2 regions of the Leptolyngbya sp. CCNP1308 genome follow, and region 1 is predicted to be linked to the other one. Evidence: riboswitches for the same ligand, from Rfam matches in the RefSeq annotation. Region 1 holds a riboswitch; the other holds the start of a gene.
The links. Region 1 has a riboswitch for cobalamin ahead of VB780_RS27435 (hypothetical protein). Riboswitches for the same ligand answer to the same signal wherever they lie in the genome.
Positions count from the first base shown of each region.

Region 2: another riboswitch for cobalamin. It lies ahead of VB780_RS24415 (HupE/UreJ family protein); the one in region 1 lies ahead of VB780_RS27435 (hypothetical protein).

Region 1 covers NZ_JAYGIH010000107.1:58,409-62,616, reverse strand. The annotation lists gene VB780_RS27445 (aminopeptidase P family protein) at 1-808, opposite strand, end outside; gene VB780_RS27440 (hypothetical protein) at 1,048-1,365, shown strand; cobalamin riboswitch at 1,430-1,634, shown strand; gene VB780_RS27435 (hypothetical protein) at 1,740-2,177, shown strand; gene VB780_RS27430 (DUF1636 domain-containing protein) at 2,249-2,653, shown strand; gene VB780_RS27425 (ureidoglycolate lyase) at 2,734-3,228, opposite strand; gene VB780_RS27420 (hypothetical protein) at 3,791-3,994, shown strand.
Region 2 covers NZ_JAYGIH010000081.1:9,606-13,813, forward strand. The annotation lists gene VB780_RS24400 (ligase-associated DNA damage response exonuclease) at 1-565, shown strand, start outside; gene VB780_RS24405 (hypothetical protein) at 613-1,236, opposite strand; gene VB780_RS24410 (pentapeptide repeat-containing protein) at 1,496-1,885, shown strand; gene VB780_RS24415 (HupE/UreJ family protein) at 1,921-2,580, opposite strand; cobalamin riboswitch at 2,632-2,807, opposite strand; gene VB780_RS24420 (AarF/ABC1/UbiB kinase family protein) at 2,966-4,208, shown strand, end outside.

The DNA.
Region 1 (4,208 bases):
AGGCATCGTGGGCAGCCAACACTAGGTCGTATATATCCCGCTGGGCAGAGGTGAATTGTCCTGACACCGGCCAGGTACGGGTGATATCGGAGGCCCAGCCGCTCGCCGCTTCGGCTCCCACATCGGCCAGCAATAGATCGCCCGGAGCCAGGCCGTGGTGGTATTGCTCGTTGTGCAGCACTTCGCCGTGAACGGTGACAATACTGTTGTAGGCGCAGGCCATGCCCTGACCGATGATCACCTGCTCCATGGCGGCCCGCACCTGAGCTTCGGTGGTGGCCCCTTGGGTGGCAGCCATACCGGCTTTGTGGGCAGCCACAGAAACCGCCGCCGCTTGTCTGATTTGGTCGAGGGCGTAATCGTCGTGGTGCAGCCGCAGGGTCACGAGGGCTTCAATCAGGGATTGGCTCGGCTCTGGATTGGCGGCAGCTTGGCGGGGCAACGTTGCCGCTTCAGCCCGTTTGGCCTCTAAATCTTGGTAAGGATAGGCGGCGTCAGCCCCGATTTCAGCGGCGATCGCATCTCGGCTAGGGCTCGGCCCGTGCCACAGGGCGGCTTCGGGGGAGGTGTCATCCATAAACAGCGTCAGCCGCCCCCCGGCGAGATGGATGGCGGCGTTGGCCAGGGGCAGCCCCGCAAAATACAAAAAATGGCTGTTGGCCCGAAAGGGATAGGTGTTGGCCGGAAAGTTGCGCGACACCGCCCGCCCCGACTCCAGCACCACCGGCCCAGGATAGATCTCAGCTAGGCGATCGCGGCGGTGCTGCAGCACCGCAGCCAGCGGTAACGGGTTGGTCTGAGGGGGCATAGACAACCAAAGCCGACGACTTCTTTAGTCTGCCACAGCCCACCAGCCCTGGAGAGCTGGCAAGATTGACAATCTAAATCTAGCGTTAACCCTCCGTTGCCCGCCGTTAACCCCAAAGCGGAGAAACATCCCCTAAAATAAAACCAATAAATTATTTTTTTGTGAATTTCCCGTTCAAAATTCAGTTCAAATGAACTATGTTGGATCTATAACGGCTAGCCTATTTCAGGTGCAGCGCTATGGCTTCCTTAACGATTCGGCCAGGGTCACGGGTTCGCCTCAAAGGTCAAGATGACCATGTCCCCGATTTTGTAGTAGTGCGGTGCGATCGCGATCGCTGCTGGGTACGCCAGGAAGGCTGGGCACCAGGCACTGAGATTAATGTCAGCTTCAAACAGCTCTGGGTGCCGCCTGAAGCGGGCTCAACCCTCACCGTGGCGCTGGCCAAGCAGGTCAAAGCCTCGGGGTTGCTCGCTGGCCACGGCGACTACCGCGCTGGAGCCAATGTGGTCTATATGGATGCCTACCGCCGCCGTCAGGCTCCCCACGGGCATTAGCCTGACCATCTAATGGCCCTACAAATCGCAACGATTTGTTGCCGATCGCTTCGCCTCTGAGGTGTTAGGATGCAGCTCTGTCGGTTTTAGCGGGGGTCAGCCGCTAAAGGAAACGGGGAAAGCGCAGCGCAAATCTGCCACTGTCCCGCAGCTGTGAGGCGATTTTAGATTTTAGATTGGCGATTTTGGATAGACATGTATCCAAAATCTAAAACCCAAAATCCAAAATTCTCCGAGTCAGAACGCCCGCCGATGGATGCCCACTTCATATCCATCTGCGAGGTGCAGATGACTAATAGTCTTTGGTTTGCCCTAGAGCGCTGGCGCTCTGGGTCACAGCTTTTAGCCGTTTTTAGCCGCGCAGGGTAATGGCCATGCGCGTACAAGATACGGTTTGGCAGGGCTGCTTTGGCGACTGGCAGCCGCTGTTTATTCGAGAATACTGGCTGCCCCTGGGCCATCTGGCTTGGCAGGGGTTTCTTGAGCATGGTCACGGCATGGTGGTCTGCGAAATCCACGGCGTCACCGCCACGGTGGACTGGAGCCGCACGGCGGTGCCCTACACCGCCCGCTTTGTGCCCCAGGCCGAACTGGCGACCTGCTGGCAAGATCTGAACCTAGCTGCCGATCAGCGACCAGCGGTAGAAAATGCCGTCGCCACCTACGACCCGGCGCAGGACGCCATGCTGCTGCTGCTGGGTGACTCGCAGCCCCATATCTCTTGCTTAAAGGGCTGGGCGGTGCCGCCGCCGGATTGCTCTCGCCAAATGGGCAATCGCCAGGCCGAGTTTACCGTTACTCCCAAATCCTAATTTCTCGGTGTTGTCAGCCGCTCAAGCTTCGGGGCTGGCTGGCGACCCTATTCACCTATGGTTTGAACCCAATGACCCAACCGACGTTATTTGTCTGCGCCCTGTGCAAATTCCCCGCCGCTGAATCTAGCGCGGGCGACACCCCTGGGGGACAGCACCTGATCGACCAGCTCACCGACTGCCTAAAAGCCGAAACCGGCCAGGGCGAAATCGCCCTTCAGCCGGTGCGCTGTATGGCCGCTTGCGATCGCGCCTGCAACGTCGCCCTCAGTGCCCCCGGCAAGCTCACGTTTATTTTCAACGATCTGTCGCCTAGCCAGTCGGCCCCCGACCTGGCGGAGTTTTGTCGCCAGTACGCTGCCTCAGCGAATGGCAAGGTGCCCTACGGGCTGCGATCGCCCGCCATCAAAAAAGCTACCGCCTACGTCCTTCCGCCTTTGGTAGCTGGGGAGGTGGAAGCTGCGATCGCCCGATAACTCATCAACTCAGCCATTCCCAGCCGTCCCTTGCTCCTGTGGAGATGCTCCGTTTAGGGAACGGTTGGGAATAACGACACTCACACCACGATTTCAAACTCTAGCCCGAAGTCCTGCGCCAGAAGACAGGTCTGGTGGTCGGTAATATTTGTGTCGCTCAGCTCCAGATTGTAGAAGTTCACCGTGGGATGGCAAAAGTATGGCCCCGCGTGCCAGGTGCCTACCTCTAGCTTGATAAAGCCGTTGCCGGGGATGTAAAAGGCGCGGATTTGGCTGGGGTCGGGCTGGTCGGCAGCGCTGGGAGGGGCGACTGCCATAAACCAATCTTTGCCCTCCAGCGCCCCTAGGCACTGGGTGCAGCGCTGGTGCCGGGTGATGGCGCGAAACCGGGTGCCCCTGTTCATCAGCGTCATTATATAAAAGCGGGGAATGCCGCGATCGAGCTGGAGCTGGGCATCGCTGGGGCCAAAGACGGCACCATCGGCACGGGGGAAAATCACCTGGCCGAAGGCGGCAAAATTCTCTGAGGTAGCGGGCTGCGCTGTGAGCTGTTGCAGGGTGAGGGGTGGAGCCATCAGTGTGTGATACGGGAAGTGTGAGCGCTGCATGCCTAGGGTTGGCTGTCGCCATGCTTAAATGATGCCTCCAGATTTTGGTGGCCGCTGACGATTTTTAGAGTTTCGATGCCCTCTGCAATTGAGCGCTAGAAGATCGCCCCTCCCAGGAAGCGACGTGGCTGACTCTTCGATGGATAGATTCCAGCCAACTGTCGTTTGCTACAACCGAACCACGCCTAGCTTGCTCCTCTTTTCCTGAGAAACGGGGCTGGGTACCCCGACGGCGGGCCTATCTTCACCAGCGGTGAAGCTGGGTTCGCCATTCACGAAGCTGGCCTCGATCGCCACGAAGCTGGCCTCGCCCCCAGGCAGCTGGGTTCGCCGTGGACGAGGCTGGGTTCACCGCTGACGCAGCTGGGTTCGCCATTTACGCAGCTGGGTTCACATAAAGGGCAGCTGGGTTCGCACCTGGCGGAGTCGGCTGCGATGTGGGGCGTGGATGCCTGGGCGCGATCGCTATTCTGGGATGACCGTAACCCATCGGCCTGGTAGGATTGACCAAACTTTTGACAAATCTTCTATGGCAGATATTCAGGTGGCGATCGCCGGAACCGATGCCGTTGCCGCAACGGAAGCGCTCTTGGCCCTTGAGGGTATTTCTGGAACCTATACGGTTGACGGTGAAACCGACAAGGAGGGCATTCTCATCACCATCGCCACGATTGTTGGCCTGGTAGGGGGCACCCTGCCTGATGACTGTCGCCAATTCGCCCGTTGGGATTGAAAACAGCTGGAAAAACTATCTGCGCCCTATGCCTGATATAGGCACATCTCTGTGCCCCCCCGCCAGATATTGAAGCGATTCCCGAATTTGGCTGGCTCTGCTGTAGTAATGCCATAATCCCCGGTAGCCCCTGTGGATTTTCTCCTGCTGTGCGCCCTCCGAGTGGTTTACCGCCCAGCGTTGTCGATGTCGCCCCATCCCCTCGTCCGTCGCA
Region 2 (4,208 bases), on a different contig from region 1:
GGAAAGCGGTGCCGAAACCACCCGCCAGATCTACGACTGGTGGCAAGGCGATCCTGAGCGCCCGTCGATTCTGTTTTGCTATGCCTTTGGCAAGGCCCAGCGAGTGCTGAGTGAGCTGGTTAAGCTGACTGATCGGCCCGTCTACGTCCACGGCGCAATTCATGTGCTGACCGAGATTTACCGCCAGCAGGGTGTGGCGATGGTGCCGACGATTTGCACGTCAGAAATACCTCGTACCCACAAATTTACGGGCGATCTGGTGCTGGCCCCGCCCTCGGGCCACCGCTCTAGCTGGATGAAGCGGTTTAAACATCCCCAAACCGCCTTTGCCTCGGGGTGGATGGCGGTGCGGGGGGCGCGGCGGCGGCGCGGCTACGAGCGCGGTTTTGTGCTCTCTGACCACGCCGACTGGCCAGGGCTGATTCAAACGGTGAAAGATACTGGGGCCAAAACGGTGTACGTTACCCATGGCCAGTCAGACGTGGTGTCGCGCTATCTGCAAGAATCGTTAAACCTAGCGGCCATGCCCCTAGACACGCTGTTTGAGGGAGAGGGGGATATCTAATGGAAGCAACATCCTGGCTAGACGCAGCGATGGGCGGATTGGCCCTGCTAATTTTGCTGGGAGGTCTGTGGATGCTCTTGAGCGGCGTGAGCGACATGGATCGCTGAGCTTTTCGCTGCACCAGAGCGCAGGGCGGCGGCGTAGGTGATCAGTTTGCTGATGCCGTAGACCACGGTAATGGTGAACAACCCCCCGGCAACCCAGCCCTGAACTTGCTGGGCAATCCACAGCAGGGCGAGGATGAGGGCGATCGCATCTAACACCAGCACACCGAGGCGCGATCGCCAGCCCGCCGCCTGAATCGGCTGCAAACTGGAGATCTCTAGCCGAATCTTAGCCATCAGGTTAAAGCCCATTACGCTCAGCATAATCACCGCCATGCCGCTGCCTAAATAGCCTGCCGCCGCCCCATAAAACCCTGCCAGCTGACCCACGACAGCCCAAACGACGACCCGGCCAAAGGACTGCAACCGAGGATCGCTCCAGCGTTGCCCCACAATCTGAACATGACGTAGATCGACCCTGGCCATATGGGCCTGCTCAAAAATGCCGACCAACAACGCCAGAGCCAGCAGACGATAGGGCCAGGGATGGGGCTGCACCGCCTGGTACAGCAATCCCACGGCTGCGGGCATAAACAGGGCCGCCGCCCAAGCAGGAGATAGGGTCATAGGGAATGCACCGCTGGCTCAACCAAACGGCTTAAGCATACCGCTCCCTCAAGCATTTATGCCTAGGCCCCTGTGCCTATTTCATAACAGGCTCAGCCCCAAGCAGAAATAGGGCAGAATTTAGCCCATTTAGACCCTCAATCGCCTTCCCGGCAGTCTAACCATAGCCCCTCCAGAGAGGCCCTTAAAGGATGGTTACGACTGTGGCCTGGGTCTGTGGTCAACCCCTAAGCTGAAGGAGTCTATTCCAGGATTCGCCATGACCCAGCCCACCCCCATCGCCGACATTGCTTCCGCTGCGGATCTCTTGCAGGTCTATGCCTCTGGGCAGCGTAACTTTAGCAGCATCATTTTGTCAGAGGTTGACCTGAGCGGGGCCGACCTTAAGGGGGCCGACCTCAGCTATGCCGACCTCAGCGGCAGTACCCTGCGCCAGGCCAATCTGCGGGGAGCCGACCTCAGCTACGCCAACCTGGCCGAAGCCGACCTCACCGGAGCCGACCTGCGGGGGGCGATGCTCATTGGCACCAATCTCAAAACGGCCAATCTGAGCGGAGCCACCCTCGCCACTGCCGATTACGACCCTGAGGAAACCCATTTTCCCCAGGGGTTTGACCCGGTGCAGCAGGGTCTAAAGCGCGATCGCTAGCAACTATAGCCGTAGCCCTCACCCTTAGGATGTTCTTAGACGGGCAGCAGGGTATTGACCAGCGTGGTCGCTAAAAACGCAGCGCCAATACCGCAAATCACCAGGCCGGCCCGCTGCATAAACAGCGCTGTAGATCCCTGCTTAAGCTGCCGCCCAAAGAAAAAGGCCGCCATTGCGATGCCCATCTGTACGGTTGTGAAGCCAGCTAGGTAGGCCGCCAGGGGCATGGCCCCAGCTCCGAAGATGGCTTCGCCGTAGGCATACCCGTGAAACAGCCCCGCTAGGGCCGCCAATCCTGTAATGACAATACTCTGGGGCCGATCTCTGAGCGCCAGCAGTACACCAAACCCCAGCACCGACCCAGAAATTACTAGCTCCGCTGCCGGTAGCGTGACACCAGTCAAGTGCAGCCCCGCCCCGGCCATGGCCGCCAGCACAAAGACCATGGGGATCACAATGCCCCAGGCGCTAACTGCTGCCAGCAGCCCCACCGCCACCACAAAGGCTAGGTGGTCGAGGCCAATCACGGGGTGGGCTAGACCCGATACAAAGCCTTCAATAGGGGAGGTAGGCAACTCGCCCCCCATGGCGTGGTGGGCCAAACTGGGCAGGGGCAGCAGCAGCAGGGCGGCGATCGCGCCCCCGATGCCACGCCCTAGCAGCTTCCGTGAAAAACCAGCCGTAATTGATTTCAAGGCAGCCAATCGATAATTCATCCGTACCTCGCAGACGAAGAAAGAACAGGGGAAATTAGATGGGCGATCGGCGGGCGTTCTGGCTCAGCTATTTTGGTGTTCGGCGAGATACCTCGCCGAACACCAAAATAGCCTCACAGCTGCGGGACAGCGGCAGTCTTGCACTGCACTTTCCCCGTTGCCTCCAGTGGCTGATCCCCACCGGAACCGACAGCGCCCAAGCATCATAGCACCGGGCTAATCCGCCTTTCCCCTTAGGTTCACCAATAGTCACCCCCCTCCCCCATCTCCCTCACCTTTCCACTTACTTCACCTTCCCCATCTCCCTTGCCTTCCCCATCTCCCCCATACGCTACCATCAGGCAAACTGCCACCTCTGCCCCCAATGGTTTCCTCGTCACGTCTAGCCCGACAAAAAGAAATTATTGAAGTAGTGCTCGGCAACGGCTGGGACTATATGCGGCGGTTGCTGGTGGGCGGCAAAGCCGACGAGCCCGAGATTCCGCCCCCGGCAGTGCTGCGCAATATTTTGACTGACCTGGGGCCGGTCTACGTCAAGCTGGGGCAGCTGTTGAGCACCCGTCCCGACCTCATGCCCCCGGCCTACATCGAAGAACTCAGCAGCCTGCAAAGCACTGTCCCCCCCGTAGACCCCAAGGAGATTGAGGCTCACATTCGCCAGCACCTGGGGCGGCCCCCGGAGGAGCTATTTGAGCGGCTAGACTACCGGGCGATCGCCGCCGGTTCCATTGCCCAAACCCATAAAGCCGTGCTCAAGGATGGCCGCCAAGTCGCTCTTAAGGTGCAGCGCCCCGGCATCGAGCGCCAGGTCGAGCGCGACATGACCTTAATTCGCGATATTGCCCGGCTGGTGTCGGCGACCCAGTTTGGCCAGCGCTACAACGTGGTCGATTTAGCAGAAGAATTTGCCGACGCCCTCAACGCCGAACTCGACTTCACCACCGAGGCCGCCTACACCGATCAGCTGCGGCGCAACCTGTCTAAAAGCACCTGGTATGACGCTAGCCAGCTGATCGTGCCACAGATCTATTGGGATCTGACCAATACCAAGATTATGACCATGGAGTGGCTGGAGGGCACCCCCCTGCTCAAGGCCAACCTGATGGCTGAAGACGTCCACAGCAGCACTATTGGCCTGCGGGCGGCGGCCACTACGCTGCTGTTTCGCGCGTTCTTTAAGCAGTATTTTGTCGATGGGTTTTTCCACGCCGACCCCCACCCCGGCAATATCTTTTACCTCACTGATGGCCGGGTGGCCCTGCTCGACTGCGGCATGATGGGCCATATGGATCCGCGCACCCGCAATACCATGACCGAAATGGTGTTGGCGATCGTCAACTGCGACGCCCAGCGCTGCACCCAGCTCACCCTCCAGCTGGCCGAACCCCTCAAGCCCGTGAACCTGGCTCGGTTAGAGAGCGACTACACCCGCCTGCTGGGCCGCTACTATGGCCTCAGTTTGGAGCAGATCAACACCGCCGAAATTTTTGGCGAAATTCTGGCGGCGGGCATTCGCAATAACCTGCGCTGGCCCGCTAATGTGGGGCTCTTCACCAAATCCTTGGCCAACCTGGAGGGGGCCGCCCGGCAGTTTAACCCCGGCGTGA